Regions from separate parts of the Roseixanthobacter glucoisosaccharinicivorans genome, predicted to be linked through region 2. Evidence: riboswitches for the same ligand, from Rfam matches in the RefSeq annotation. Region 2 holds a riboswitch; the other holds the start of a gene.
The links. A riboswitch is a leader RNA that binds a small molecule or an ion and turns the genes downstream of it on or off. The one in region 2 is predicted to bind glycine.
Positions count from the first base shown of each region.

Region 1: linked by a shared signal. The riboswitch ahead of gcvT (glycine cleavage system aminomethyltransferase GcvT) and the one ahead of V5F78_RS14225 (D-amino acid dehydrogenase) in region 2 are both predicted to bind glycine.

Region 1 is NZ_CM195538.1:482,328-489,928, reverse strand. It holds gene V5F78_RS02120 (hypothetical protein) at 48-683, shown strand; gene V5F78_RS02115 (M16 family metallopeptidase) at 889-2,256, shown strand; gene V5F78_RS02110 (M16 family metallopeptidase) at 2,370-3,605, shown strand; gene V5F78_RS02105 (hypothetical protein) at 3,794-4,558, shown strand; glycine riboswitch at 4,633-4,733, shown strand; gene gcvT (glycine cleavage system aminomethyltransferase GcvT) at 4,907-6,064, shown strand; gene gcvH (glycine cleavage system protein GcvH) at 6,067-6,444, shown strand; gene gcvPA (aminomethyl-transferring glycine dehydrogenase subunit GcvPA) at 6,516-7,601, shown strand, end outside.
Region 2 is NZ_CM195538.1:3,070,796-3,078,396, reverse strand. It holds gene V5F78_RS14235 (FAD binding domain-containing protein) at 1-439, shown strand, start outside; gene paoC (aldehyde oxidoreductase molybdenum-binding subunit PaoC) at 444-2,642, shown strand; glycine riboswitch at 2,774-2,859, shown strand; gene V5F78_RS14225 (D-amino acid dehydrogenase) at 2,980-4,200, shown strand; gene V5F78_RS14220 (M20 family metallopeptidase) at 4,252-5,361, opposite strand; gene V5F78_RS14215 (aminotransferase class I/II-fold pyridoxal phosphate-dependent enzyme) at 5,512-6,864, shown strand; gene V5F78_RS14210 (DJ-1/PfpI family protein) at 6,897-7,601, opposite strand, start outside.

The DNA of each region.
Region 1 (7,601 bases), 2.5 Mb from region 2:
GGGAAAGGCCCATGCGAATGACGGAAAATCGGCGGAACCGAGCCTTTATGCTGCGTGGCCTCATGCTGGCAGCGCTTCCATTCGCTGCCCTGTCTGCCTCTCCGAACCTCGCGTTTGCCCAGGAAAGCGACACCGGCGACTTCTTCAAGACCACGCTCGGCGGCCTTCTCGGCCTCAATGACGACGAGAAGCCGCAGATCCAATATCGCGAGCGCGCCCCGCTGGTGGTTCCCCCGCCGAGCGCCGCCAACACCTTGCCGCCGCCGCGCGATGGCGGCGCGGCCGCTAATCCCAATTGGCCGAAGGATCCGGATGTGATCCGCGCCGCCAAGGCCAAGGCCGGCGACCAGACACCGGTGGGCCTGACCGATTCAAGCCGCGTGCTGCTCCCCTCGCAATTGAACAATCCGCGCCTCAAGCCGACCCAGAGCGCTGCGAACGGCGCGCCGGTCGGGGCTGAATCCAAGCGGGACGTGCTGTTGCCGAGCGAGCTCGGGTTCAAGAACTGGTTCGCGCCCCAGGGCAGCGACAAGGATAAGCTCACCTTCAACGGCGAGCCCGAGCGGCAGGAGCTGACCGAGCCGCCTCCGGGCTACCAGACCCCCGCGCCCAATGCGCCGTATGGGGTGGTGGAGCAGAAGGCGGAACCCTTCAAGTTCCCCACCCTGTTCGATCGCCAGTGAGAGTTTCGGGCCGCAGCCGCGCTGCGCCCCGGCACCGGTCTTCGCGGCGTGCCGAACCGCGTGAGGAAACAAGGCCGCGTGCTCGCATGAATGTGCGCGTTGCACGCTTCGCCGCAGTGGCGGTGCGCCGCCGGCTTCCTATTTTAAGGCGATGCGCCGTCACTCCTTCGCGCGGCCCGTGCCTCCAAAGGGCAGAAACGAACAGATGAGACGCCTGGCAATGATCGCAATGGTCGCCGCGGGAACCGCCGCAGCAACGTTGAACGCCGCTTCCGCCGCAGGGCCGGACGTCACCCAATACCAGCTGGCCAACGGCCTCACGGTGATGGTGATTCCCGATCACCGCGCGCCGGTGGTCACCCATATGGTGTGGTACAAGGTCGGCTCTGCCGACGAGCAGGCGGGCAAGTCCGGCATCGCGCATTTCCTTGAGCATCTGATGTTCAAGGGCACCGAGAAGGCCGGCCCCGGCAAGTTCTCGGGCGAGGTGGCCCGGCTCGGCGGCCAGGAAAACGCCTTCACCTCGCAGGATTACACCGCCTATTACCAGCGCGTCGCCAAGGAGCACCTGGAAACGGTCATGACCTTTGAGGCCGACCGCATGACCGGCCTCAAGCTCTCCGACGCGGTGGTGCTGCCCGAGCGCGACGTGGTGCTCGAAGAGCGCCGCATGCGGACCGACAGCGATCCCGGCGCCCGCCTTTCCGAGGCCCTCCAGGCCGCGACCTATGTGAACCATCCCTACCAGCATCCGATCATCGGCTGGGAGCATGAGATCAAGCAGCTGAACCGCGAGGATGCCCTCGCCTTCTATCGCCGCTTCTATGCCCCCAACAACGCGGTGCTGGTGGTAGCGGGCGATGTGGAACCGGAAGCCGTTCGCGCGCTCGCCGAGAAGACCTATGGCGTCATCCCGCGCGCCGACACCCCGCCGCGCAACCGCCCGCAGGAGCCCGAGCCGCAGGTCCATCGCCGGGTGTCGCTGAGCGACCCGCGCGTTGCCCAGCCGAGCCTTCAGCGCAGCTATCTGGTGCCCTCCTATCGCACCGCCAAGCCCGGCGAGGCGGAGGCACTGGACGTGCTCGCCCAGATCCTCGGCGGCGGACAGACCGGACGTCTCTATCGCGACCTCGTGGTCGAGCAAGGGCTCGCGGCCGGCGCGGGCGCTTGGTACCAGAGCACGGCCTATGACGAGACCCGCTTCGGCATCTCCGCCTCGCCCCGTCCGGGCGTGACGCTGGAGACACTGGAACAGGCGATGGACGGCGTGGTGGACAAGATGGCGAAGGAGGGGCCGGACGATGTCGAGCTGGCGCGCGCCAAGACCCGCCTGACGGCGGAAGCCATCTATGCCCGCGACAATCAGGCGACCCTCGCGCGCATCTATGGCGCGGCGTGGGCCACCGGCATTTCCGTGGAGGATGTGAACCGCTGGCCGGATCTCATCAAGCGCGTCAGCGCGGCGGACGTGAAGGCCGCTGCCGCGCAGTATCTCGTGCTGAAGCGCGCGGTGACCGGCTATTTGACCCCGCCTCCCGCGACCGCGCCTGCGGCACCGGAGAAGCGCTCGTGAGCGCACCTTTCACCGCTTCCTCCTTTCGCGCTCGCATTCTTGTGTTGGTGATGATGGCTGTTTCCCTTGTTTCCGCGGCTCCTGCCCAGTCCCAGACCACGCGGATCACACGCGTGGTCAGCCCCGGCGGCATCGAGGCGTGGCTGGTGCGCGACACCACCTTGCCGCTCCTTGCCATGGAATTCGCCTTCCTCGGCGGCGCGGCCCAGGATCCGGCGGAACGCCCCGGCATCGCCAGCCTCGCCGCCTCGCTGCTGGACGAGGGCGCCGGCGAATATGATGCCGAGCGCTTCCACCAGGCGCTGGCCGACAAGGCCATCGAGCTACATTTCGACGCCGGGCGCGACGAGGTCCGCGGCTCGGTGCGCACCCTTTCGGAAAACCGCGACGCCGCCTTCGACATGCTGCGCCTGTCGGTGACCCAGCCGCGCTTCGACACCGAGGCAGTCGAGCGCATCCGCACCGCGCAGCTTGCCTCGCTGCGGCGGCGCTCCACCGATCCCAATTCGCTCGCCAACGAGCGCTGGTTCGCGCTGGCCTTCCCGAACCATCCCTACGGCCGCCCCGTGGACGGCACACTCGCCAGCGTCGCCGATATCACCCGCGAGGATCTGGCTACTTTCGCCAAGCGCAATCTCGCCCGCTCCAACCTGCGTGTGGCGGTGGTGGGCGATATCACGCCCGAGGAACTCGCCACCGAGCTGGACCGCGTGTTCGGCGCGCTTCCGGCCACCGCGCAGCTCACTCCGGTCGCGGATGTGAAGCCCCAGGACCTCGGCAAGACCGACGTCATTCCGCTGGATGTCCCCCAGTCCGTGGTCATGATCGGCACTGACGGGCTGGAACGGCAGGACCCGGATTTCATCCCCGCCTATGTGCTGAACCACATTCTCGGCGGCAGCGCCTTTTCCTCCCGCCTGTTCAAGGAAGTGCGCGAGGCCCGCGGGCTCGCCTATTCGGTCTATTCCTACCAGGTGGCATTGGAGCACGCGGGCCTGTGGTTCGCCGGCACCGCCACCAAGAACGACCGCGCGGGCGAATCCATAAAGATCATCAACGAGGAGTTTCAGCAGATCCTCGACAAGGGCCCGACCCAGGCGGAGCTCGACGAGGCCAAGAGCTATCTCACCGGCAGCTACGCACTGCGCTTCGACACCTCTTCGAAGATCGCCGGACAATTGCTCCAGATCCAGATCGACAAGCTTGGCATGGATTATATTGATCGCCGCAACGCGCTGATCGAGGCGGTGACGCTGGAGGATCTGCGACGCGTCTCGCAGCGTCTCTCGGGTGCGCGCAAGGCTCTGGTGGTGGTTGCCGGACGACCGGCGGGAGTGGTGGGAAACTGACCGGCCGGCGCCGCCGGTAACCATAGAGTCAGATACCTCCCCGCCGACGGGCTCAAGGCGCGGGTTCCCCCTCCCCGAGCGCTTTAACCTTCTGTTATACATTCCCGTGTTGCGGAGGTTTTTGGAGTTTCCTCATGCGTTTTGCTTTAGACGCGGCTCTGCCTATGCGTGTGTTGGCCGGGGCAGCCATGGCCATCACCCTTGCAGGGTGCGCCGGCAACTCGCAGGGAACGTTCGGCGCGCCCGGCGTGAATGTCGATCCGGCTGCGGCGGCGGGCGGCGTAGGCGCCGCACAGACCACCAATAATATGACCGTCGGCACTGGCCCGGATGCGGTGGAATTCGAATGCCCGCGCGTGGACGTGCGCTCCGGCGCGTCCACCTGGCAAGTCCCCGCCCCCGGTGGTGGCCTCAAATACCAGGGCTCGCTCGGCCAGATGGCGCGCGAATGCAATATCGCGAACGGCGTCATGAACGTGAAGGTCGGCCTTGATGGGCGCGTCCTGCTCGGCGACAAGGGCACGCCCGGCGCGCTCAACGTACCGATCCGCATCGCCGTGGTGCAGGAAGGTCCCTCGCCGAAGACCATCACCACCAAATTCTTCGTGGTGCCGCTGAACATCCCCCAGGGTGAAACCCAGACCACCTTCACGGTGGTGGAGGACACCATCTCCTTCCCGGTCACCACCCCGGAAGCGATCGGGAAATATGTGATCTACGTGGGCTTCGACCCCAAGGGCGAAACCCCGGCCCGACCGCGCCCGGCCCGGCCGCGGCCTGCTGCACCCGCGGCCGATGCCGCGCCTGCGGCAACCGCTGCCCCGGCCGCCGCAAAGCCCGCCGCGAGCAAGCCGGCCGCCCCGGCAGCGCCAGCCGCGGACCCCAATACGTTCGGCCCGGCGCCGACCTTCGGGCCACCCCCGGCGACTTTCGGACCGCCACCCGCACAATGACGAAACGCGCCGCATTGACCCTGCGGCGCGTTTGTCTATGGTGACGGCGGCCGCTCCTCGGAGCGGTCGCTCGGAAGATCCCTGCGGGAGAGACCGGCCCATTCTCTGAATGATGGCTGGCGCCGAAGGCGCAACCGCCCCGGAACCGCTCAGGCAAAAGGACCGCAGGGGGACGACACTCTGGAAAGCAGCCGCGGCGTGACCCTCAGGGTTCATGCGGGTGGCTCACCGAAGGCGTAAGCCGTGCCCGTTCCACCGGGTGCGGTCAAATCTCTCAGGTTCCGGTGACAGAGGGGGCGCCGCTCGGGTCGAAAGACCCGATGACTTTGGCGCGCCCCAGGAACCGGAATGTCACATCCCGAGACTGATCTCCCCCTTCTGAAAACGCCGCTACACGGCGCCCATGCGGCGCTCGGCGCCCGCCTTGTCCCGTTCGCCGGCTACGACATGCCGGTGCAATATCGCGATGGAATCCTGGCCGAACATGCCTGGACCCGCACCCACGCGGGGCTGTTCGACGTGTCCCACATGGGCCAGGCCAAGCTCGTCGGCCCCGATCACGCGACCACGGCCGCCGCGCTCGAGGCGCTGATCCCCGCCGACATCCTCAATCTGAAGCCCGGCCGCCAGCGCTATTCCCAGCTGATGGCGGACGACGGCGGTATTCTGGATGACCTCATGGTCACCCGTCCCGGCGCGCCGGACGAGGACGGCACCTTGTTGCTGGTGGTGAACGCCGCCGGCAAGGAGGCCGATTACGCCCATATCGCCGCCCGCTTGCCCGCCGGCGTGACGCTGGAACGGCTCGACGACCGCGCCCTGCTCGCGCTCCAGGGTCCGCAGGCCGCCGCCGTGCTCGCGCGCCATGCGCCTGAAGGCGCCACGCTGGACTTCATGGCGGCCGGCCCGGCCACGTTCGACGGAATCCCCGTCCATATCTCCCGCTCCGGCTATACCGGCGAGGACGGATTCGAAATCTCCGTCCCCGAAGACGCCGCAGTCACGGTTTGGAACACGCTTCTCGCCGAGCCGGAGGTCAAGCCCATCGGCCTCGGCGCGCGCGATTCGCTGCGGCTGGAGGCGGGCTTGTGCCTCTATGGCCACGACATCGACCCCATCACCTCTCCGGTCGAGGCCGCCCTCGTCTGGTCCATCCAGAAACGGCGGCGCGAGGGCGGCGGCTTTCCCGGGGCCGCGCGCATCCAGCGCGAGCTGGCAGAAGGCCCGGCCCGCGTGCGCGTCGGCCTGCACCTCGAAGGGCGTGCGCCGGCCCGCGAGGGCGCCGAGATTGCCAAGGACGGAACGGTGATCGGCATCGTCACCTCGGGCGGTTTCGCACCCACCCTCAACGCGCCCATCGCCATGGGCTATGTGCCGCCCGCCCTGGCGGCGCCGGGCACGCGTCTCGACATCATCGTGCGCGGCAAGAACCTGCCCGCGACCGTCGTCACATTCCCGTTCGTGGCCCAGCGCTACGTCCGTAAGAGCGAACAGAAGGGGGCCTGACCATGAGTGACGTGCGCTACACCAAGGACCATGAATATGTCCGGCTCGACGGTGACGTGGCGGTGATCGGCATCTCCGATTATGCCCAGAGCCAGCTCGGCGACGTTGTGTTCGTGGAGCTTCCGGCCATTGGCAAGGTCGTGAAGCAGTCCCAGGAAGCCGCGGTCGTCGAGAGCGTGAAGGCCGCGAGCGAAGTCTATGCCCCGGTTTCCGGCGAGGTGATTGCCGTCAACGAGGCGCTGGAAGCCGCCCCCGATACCGTCAATGCGGATCCGGAAGGCGCCGGCTGGTTCGTGAAGCTCAAACTTTCAAACCCCGCCGAATTGGACGAATTGATGGATGCCGCGGCCTATGCCGCCTTCGTCGAGACGCACGCCTGACACCCCAACGGCCGCACATGCACGGTGCCGCGGGCTGACGCGGCCGTGCACGTCGGCGAGGCAAACGCATCATGCGCTATCTCCCCCTGACACCCGAAGACCGAACCGAAATGATGGCACGCATCGGCGTGCCATCGGTGGACGCTCTGTTCGCCGACATCCCCGCCGACAAGCTTCTCGCCGAACTGCCCGACCTGCCTCGCCGCAAGGGTGAGCTGGAGGTCGAGCGCGCCCTGTCGCGCCTTGCCGCGCGCAACGTGCCAGCGGGCTCCGTGCCGTTCTTCGTCGGCGCCGGCGCCTATCGCCACCATGTGCCGGCGACGGTCGACCATCTGATCCAGCGCTCGGAATTCCTCACCTCCTATACGCCCTACCAGCCCGAGATCGCACAGGGCACCCTGCAATATCTGTTCGAGTTCCAGACCCAGGTGGCGGAACTCACGGGGATGGAGGTCGCCAACGCCTCCATGTACGACGGCTCGACCGCTGCCGCCGAAGCGGTGCTGATGGCGCACCGGGTAACCAAACGCGGCAAGGCCGTGCTGGCGGGCAATCTGCATCCCCATTATGCGCAGACCATCGCCACCGTTTCCCATTATGCCGAAGTGCCTCTGCTGCGCCTCGCGCCGCAGCCCACGGGGCCGGACGACATTCTCGCGGCCATCGACGAGACCGTCTCCTGCGTGGTGGTGCAGAGCCCGGACGTGTTCGGCAATCTGGTGGATTTGAAGCCCATCGCGGAAAAGGCCCATGCGGCCGGGGCGCTTCTGATCGCCGTGTTCACGGAAGCCGTCTCGCTCGGCCTCGTCGAGCCGCCCGGTGCGCAAGGGGCGGACATCGTGGTGGGGGAAGGCCAGTCCATCGGCAATCCGCTCACCTTCGGCGGCCCCTATGTGGGCTTGTTCGCCACCCGCGCGAAATTCGTGCGCCAGATGCCGGGGCGCCTCGCCGGCGAGACGGTGGATGCGGAAGGCCGGCGCGGCTTCGTGCTGACACTGTCCACCCGCGAGCAGCACATTCGCCGCGAGAAGGCGACCTCCAACATCTGCACCAATTCCGGCCTGTGCGCGCTGGCCTTCACCATCCATCTCTCGCTGCTCGGCGAAGCGGGGCTGACGCGGCTCGCCCGCATCAACCATGCCGCCGCCTGCGACCTC
Region 2 (7,601 bases):
GCTTGATGCCACGGTGGAAACGGTGAAGGCGGACGGCGCCACGCGGCGCATCGCCATCGCCGATTTCCACCGGCTTCCGGGCGATACCCCGCAGCAGGAGACGGTGCTGGACGCCGGCGAACTCATCACCGCCGTGACGCTGCCAAAGCCGGTGGGCGGCACGCATATCTACCGCAAGGTCCGCGACCGGGCCTCTTATGCGTTCGCGCTCATCTCGGTGGCCGCCATCGTCCAGCGGGATGGAACGGGCCGCGTGGCGCTCGGCGGCGTGGCGCACAAGCCGTGGCGCCTGGAAGCGGCCGAGGCGCAGATGCCGCGCGGCGCCAATGCGGTGGCCGAGCGTCTTCTCGCAGGCGCCAAGCCGACCAGCGACAATGCATTCAAGCTGCCATTGGTCCGACGCACGCTTACCAGCGCGCTCAACGAGGCGAAGGGTTGAACCGATGAAATTCGATACGCCCGCAACCACCAATCCCATCGACCAGCTCAAGGTCATCGGCCATCCGCTCGATCGCATCGACGGGCCGCTGAAGACCACCGGCACGGCGCCCTATGCCTATGAGCACCACGAGGGGATGGCGAACGCGGCCTATGGCTATGTGCTGGGTGCCGCCATCGCCAAGGGCCGGATCGCCTCCATGGATCTCGCGCGCGCTAAGGCCGCACCAGGGGTTATCACCATTGTTACGGCCGAGAATGCCGGTCCGCTGGGCAAGGGCATCAAGAACACCGCGAAGCTCCTGGGCGGGCCGGATATCGAGCATTATCATCAGGCTGTCGCCGTGGTCGTTGCGGAGAGCTTCGAACAGGCCCGGGCGGCGGCCCATCTGATCCAGGTGGAGTACGTAAAGGCCGATGGCGCGTTCGATCTTTCGGAAGCGCGCAAGAGCGCGACCATCCCAGAGGACACCGAGGCCGACACCAAGCGCGGGGATTTCCCAGGGGCGTTCGCCGCCGCGCCGGTGAAGCTCGATCAGACCTACAGCACTCCCGACCATGCCCATGCCATGATGGAGCCGCACGCCAGCATCGCCGCCTGGAACGGCGGTAAGCTGACGCTCTGGACCTCCAACCAGATGATCGCCTGGGGCGTTGCCGACATGGCGAAGACCCTCGGCATTCCAAAGCAGAACGTCCGCCTTATCTCGCCCTTCATCGGCGGAGGGTTCGGCGGGAAGTTGTTTCTGCGGGCGGATGCGCTCATGGCCGCCCTTGGGGCGCGCGCCGCGCGCCGGCCGGTCAAGGTGGCCCTCTCGCGGCCATTGATTTTCAACAACACCACCCATCGCCCGGCCACCATCCAGCGCATCCGCATCGGCGCGAGCCAGGACGGAAAGATCACGGCCATTGGCCATGAGAGCTGGTCCGGCGACCTGCCGGGCGGCGGGCCTGAACTGGCCGTGCAGCAGACGCGCCTGCTCTATGCCGGCGGAAATCGCATGACGGCGCTGCGTCTCGCCGAACTCGACTTGCCGGAAGGCAATGCCATGCGCGCGCCGGGCGAGGCTCCGGGCATGATGGCGCTGGAGATCGCCATGGACGAGATGGCGGAAAAGCTCGGCATGGATCCGATCGCGTTTCGCGCCGCGAACGATACGCAGGTGGATCCTGAGAATCCCGAACGTCCATTCTCGCAGCGCCGGCTGGTGGATTGCCTGCGGCAGGGCGCCGATCGGTTCGGCTGGAGCGCGCGCGCCGCGCATCCGGGAAGCGTCCGCGACGGCGACTGGTTGATCGGCATGGGCGTCGCGGCCGCCTTCCGCAATAACCTTGTGATGAAGTCCGGTGCGCGCGTGCACCTCGACAACACCGGCTTGCTCACGGTCGAGACCGACATGACCGACATCGGCACCGGGAGCTATACCGTGATCGCTCAGACCGCCGCCGAGATGATGGGCATGCCGCTCGAAAAGGTGCGCGTGCGCCTTGGCGATTCCAGCTTCCCCGTGTCGGCGGGCTCTGGGGGGCAGTGGGGTGGAAACAGCTCCACGGCCGGCGTCTATGCCGCGTGCGTGAAGCTGCGTGAAGCGGTGGCGCAGAAGCTCGGCTTCAATTCCGCCGACGCGGTGTTCGCCGACGGAGCGGTGCGCCTCGGCAACCGCAGTGTTCCCCTTACCGAGGCCGTGGGGGCAGGCGGCCTTTCCGGGGAAGACACCATGGAATACGGCGACCTCAACGAAAAATACCAGCAATCCACGTTCGGCGGCCATTTTGTGGAAGTGGGCGTGGACGCTGTAACCGGCGAGGTGCGCGTGCGGCGCATGCTGGCGGTGTGTGCCGCCGGGCGCATCCTCAACCCCAAGACCGCGCGCAGCCAGGTGATCGGCGCCATGACCATGGGGGTGGGCGCCGCGCTGATGGAGGAGCTCAAGATCGACAAGCGCCTGGGCGTCTTCGTCAATCATGATCTTGCCGGTTACGAGGTGCCGGTTCACGCCGACATCCCGCACCAGGACGTGATCTTCCTGGATGAGACCGACCCCATGTCCTCGCCGATGAAGGCGAAGGGCGTGGGCGAACTCGGCATCTGCGGCGTCGCCGCGGCGGTCGCCAATGCCATCTACAACGCCACCGGCGTCAGGGTGCGCGACTATCCGATCACCTTGGACAAGCATCTCGACCGCTTGCCCGAACTCAGCTGAGCCGCAGGTGCGGCGATCGCCCCGGCGCGGCAGCGGGCCGGGGCGATCGCCGGCGTGCATCAGTCATATGAGGGACAAAACACTATTTGACTTGAAATGGGCAGGCAAATCCCTATCCTGGCGCCTGCCGTTCAGATGAATCGGGAGAGGGCGCCTCGGCGCCGCCGAAGGAGCAACCGCCCCGGAATCTCTCAGGCAAAAGGACCGATTCAGCAGGCACTCTGGAGAGAGATCAGGACCATCCTGATCCACCGAAGGGGATATCCGCCATGGCGGAGAAGCTCTCAGGTTCCGTGACAGAGGGGGCGTGAACTGTCACGGAAGAGAGCCTTCAATCATGGGACATGTGATCGTTATCGGCGCCGGCATCACCGGCGTCACCACCGCTTATGCCCTGCTGCGCCGCGGGCACGCGGTGACGGTGCTGGAGAGGCACCCCTACGCCGCCCTTGAAACCTCCTTCGCCAACGGCGGCCAGCTTTCCGCCAGCAATGCGGAGGTCTGGAACCAATGGTCCAACGTCGCCCACGGGCTGCGCTGGATCTTCACCCGCTCCGCCCCGCTGCTCCTGAACCCGAAGCCCAGCTGGCACAAGCTGTCCTGGCTCGCGGAATTCGTCGGCCAGATCCGCAGATACGAGGAAAACACCGTCGAGACGGTCCGCCTCGCCATCGCGGCGCGGCGGCATCTGTTTGAGATCGCCGAGCGGGAAGGCATCGCCTTCGACCTGCAGAAGCGCGGCCTCATGCATGTCTATCGCGATAAAGCGAGCTTCGACCATGCCGCCGAGGTCAACGCCTTGCTGAAGCGCGGCGGCCTTGAGCGCGAACCCGTGACGCCGCAGGAAATCAGGGCCATCGAGCCCACGCTGGAGGGCGCGTTCCATGGCGGATTCTTCACCCCGCGCGACGCCTCCGGCGACATCTGCCTGTTCACGCGTGGCCTTGCCGTGGCCTGTGAGCGCCTGGGCGGAAAGTTCGTCCACGGGGTCGAAGTCAGCGCCATCCGCGACGGCGGAGATGCCCGCACGGTCGAATGGCACGGCGTGGACGACGCATCGGCGGTCGGGTCGCTGACGGCGGACCTTGTGGTCATCTGCGGCGGGGTCGGGAGCCGGCGGCTGGCCGCGCTGGTGGGCGAGCGGCTCAATGTCTATCCCGTGAAGGGCTATTCCATCACCGTGGCGGTGAAGCCGGAGGATGTGGACCATGCCCCGCGCGTGGCTCTGCTCGACGATGCCGCGAAGATCGTCACCAGCCGCCTTGGCGACTCCCGCTTCCGCATCGCCGGGACAGCGGAGCTGAACGGCTATAATCGTGATGTGCGGGCCGACCGCATCGCGCCCCTCGTCAGCTGGACGCGGCGGCATTTTCCAAGGCTCGATACCAGCGACGTCGCGGTGTGGGCGGGGTTGCGGCCCATGCTGCCGGGGATGCTGCCGCGGGTCGGCGCCAGTCGGCGGGCGCGCAACGTGTTCTTCAACACCGGCCACGGCCACCTCGGCTGGACGCTCTCCTGCGCCACCGCCGAACTGGTTGCGGCGCAGATGTCCGCTTGAGGGCGCGCCGGCGGGCGGAGCGAAACCGCCCGCCGGCCGGCCGCCCCGCGCTCAATCTTTGGCCGCGTGCATGCGGATCAGCCGCCCATAGATGCGCTGCGCCGCTTCGATCTCGCGCACGCCGCACCATTCGTCGGTGACATGGGCCTGGCTGGGTTCGCCAGGGCCAAGGATGACGACGGGCGCCGGCGCGAGCCCCGCAAGCACCGAGGCATCGGTGAAGAAAGCGGCGCCGCGCGGCGGCTCGGCCACATAGCCCTCCGCTTCGCGCGCCGCCGCGCACAGGGCGACGAACGGTGCGCCCTGATCGGTCCACACCGGTGCAAGATCGTGGACGCATTCCACGCGGCTGTGATCGCCCGCGACGGCGGCAAGACGGGCCAGGACTTCCGCGTGATCCATTCCCGGCAAGGTCCGCACGTCCACGTGCAGGCGCGCGCGGTCCGGCACCGCATTGGGCGCGTGCCCGCCCTCGATCAGGCCGACATTCACCGTGGCCTGTCCCAGCACCGCGTGCCGGCCTGGGAAATCCAGGTCGCGGAAGGCCAGTGCGGCCGTGCAGGCGCGATAGATGGCGTTCACGCCGAGCTGCGGGGTGGAGGAATGGGCCGAGACGCCGGTGAAATGCACGAAGCAGAAGACGGCGCCCTTATGGCCCAGGGCCACGGCATTGGAGGTGGGCTCTGCGACGATCCACCCGCCGATCTCGGGCAGGGTCACCCGATCCCGCGCCAGCGCAAGCGCGCCCTCGCATCCGCGCTCCTCGCCGGCGGTGATCACGAGGGCAAGGTCCGCCGCGATGTCGCGCGCGTCGATCGCCGCCGCCACGAAGGCCGCGACCGCCGCCTTCATGTCGGAGGCGCCCCGCCCATAGAGGCGCCCCTCGCTGATCTCGCCGGCGAAGGGATCATGGTGCCAGGGGGCCGTTCCCAGCGGGACCGTGTCGAGATGACCGGTGAAGGCCAGGGCCGGCCGCCTGTGCGCGCTGCGCCGCACGGCCACCAGATTGACGCGACCAGGCGCAAAGCGATGCTGCTCCACCTCAAATCCGGAGGCGGCCAGCAGCGGGACGAGGATGTCTGCGGCGGCTTGCTCGTTGCCGGGGGGATTGCAGGTGTCGATGCGCATCAGGGCGCGGGCAATTTCGATTGCATCTGTCATAGGGGAGGCCTCCATCCGCATCACAGCATTGTCCCGACCGGAGGGACAAGACAAAAATCCAGGATTCTCTAATTTGACTTTTTATGTCTGAATAGACTAAGGAGCGTGGCGCAGGCGCGTACTTCGCTGTCGGAAGGTGGCGGCGGCGCGTTGGGCTGTCTATCGTGGGGACGCGCCGAGCGGCAGCTTTGCCATGCCAGGGAGAAGGTCTTGATCACCGGCCGAACGGCAACAGAAATCGCATTGTCCATCCGTTCGGCGGTGGATGCGGGGCGACTGAAGCGTGGCGCGTCGCTCCCGACCGTGCGCCAGCTGGCCGAAGAGCTGGGCATCAATCGCAATACCGTTGCCGCCGCATACAAGCAATTGTCTGACAGTGGCCTGGTGGAAGGTCGCGGCCGGCAGGGAAGCCGGGTCGCGCCGGATCGAACGGCGCCGCCACCGGCCGCCTCGCCGCGCGATCTCGCCGGCGGCAACCCCGATCCCGCCCTCTTGCCGGACATGTCCTCCGTGGTGCGCAGCCTCGGCTGGCACCAGCGGTCCTACGAGGACCCGCCTGACGATCCGGAGCTGCTGCGCCTCCTCGGGCAGCAATTCGCGCTGGACGAGCTGCCCATGGGCGAACTCTGGCTCGCCTCGGGCACCTTCGATGCAATCGGCACCATTCTGCGCAAGCTGCTGGCGGTGGGCGATGCGGTGGGGGTCGAGGACCCCTGTTTCATGACCACGCTCGGCCTCATGCGCCAGGGCGGCTATGTGCCTCTGGCGATGCCGGTGGACGACGAGGGGGTGACGCCCGAGGGGCTGCGCCATGCGCTCGCGGCCGGCGCAAAGGCGGTCATCCTCACTCCGCGCGCGCACAATCCGCTGGGCGGATCCTGGAGCCTCGCGCGGTTTGCTGCTTTGCGCGAGGAGATCAGGGCTTATCCCGACGTGCTGGTGATCGAGGACGATCATTTCGCCGTCCTCTCGCGTTTTCCGCCCATGACGCTGGTGGAGCCGGGACGCCCACTGTGGGCGATCATCCGCTCGGTGTCGAAATATATCGGGCCGGATCTTCGGCTGGCGGTGGTCAATTCCAGCCACGAGCTCAGCCGCGCGAGCCTCGCGCTGAATGCCTTCACGTCGCGGTGGGTCAGCTCGATTCTTCAGAAGTCGGTGCTGGCGGTGCTGACGGCGCCGGGCTACCGGCAGCTGGTTGCCAGTGCGGCGGGGGCTTATGAGCGGCGGCGCGAGGACGTGATCACCGCATTGGCCGGCCGCGGCATCAAGGCCCATGGCCGGGACGGCATGAATGTCTGGATCCCGGTGGCGGACGAACAGATGGTCGCGCGGCGGCTGCTCGATGCGGGCTGGACGGTGCGCACGGGCTCCGTGTTCCGCCTTGCGGCGCCTTCCGCCATCCGCATCACCACCAGCGTCATCCCGAAGCCGCTGGCGGAGGAATTCGCGCGCACGCTCGATTCGATCCTGCGCGAGGACGTGGTCGAAAGAGGCGCGTGAGCCTCTTTCGACTGGGACCCTGAACCGGCCTCTCAGGCGGAACGCGCAAGTTCCGCATCGTCCGGAGCGGCCACGCCCAGGCGGCGCGCGACGCGGCGCGCGGTCTCGATCCGCTGGGCGGTCAGCTCCTTCACCGAATCCCGCGCGGCGGCGACAATGTCCTTGGGCGCCCGCTCCGGCGTCCCCGCGTCGAACGGCGGCTCGGGCTGGTACTGCATGTACAGCTGGATCTGCTGCGCCGCCTTGTCGCCGCGCAGCATCGCCGCAAGCCGAAGCGCGCCGTCGATGCCGGACGTGACGCCGCCGGCGAAGATATAATTGCCCTCGATCACCACCCGGTCCGTGAGGGGAATCGCGCCGAGATAGGGAAGTACGTCCATGGCGGCCCAGTGGGTGGTCGCGCGCTTGCCCTTGAGCAGCCCGGCGGCGCCGCAGATGAGGGCGCCGGTGCACACCGAGAAGACAAACATGGCGCCGGCCGCCTGGGTGCGGATGAAGTCGAGCGTCTCCTCATCTTCCATCAGGGCCTCCTGGCCGGGGCCGCCAGGCACGTGCAGCACATCCAGCCTCGGCATGTCCGCGAAGGTCTTTTCCGGCGTGAGCGTGAGGCCGCGCGTGTCCTTTACCGGGGCAAGCGTCTTGCCGGCGATGTGAAAACTGGAATTGGGAATTCGGGCGAGGACCTCGAAGGGCCCGGTGAAATCAATCTGGTCCAATCCGTCGAACAGGATCGAGCC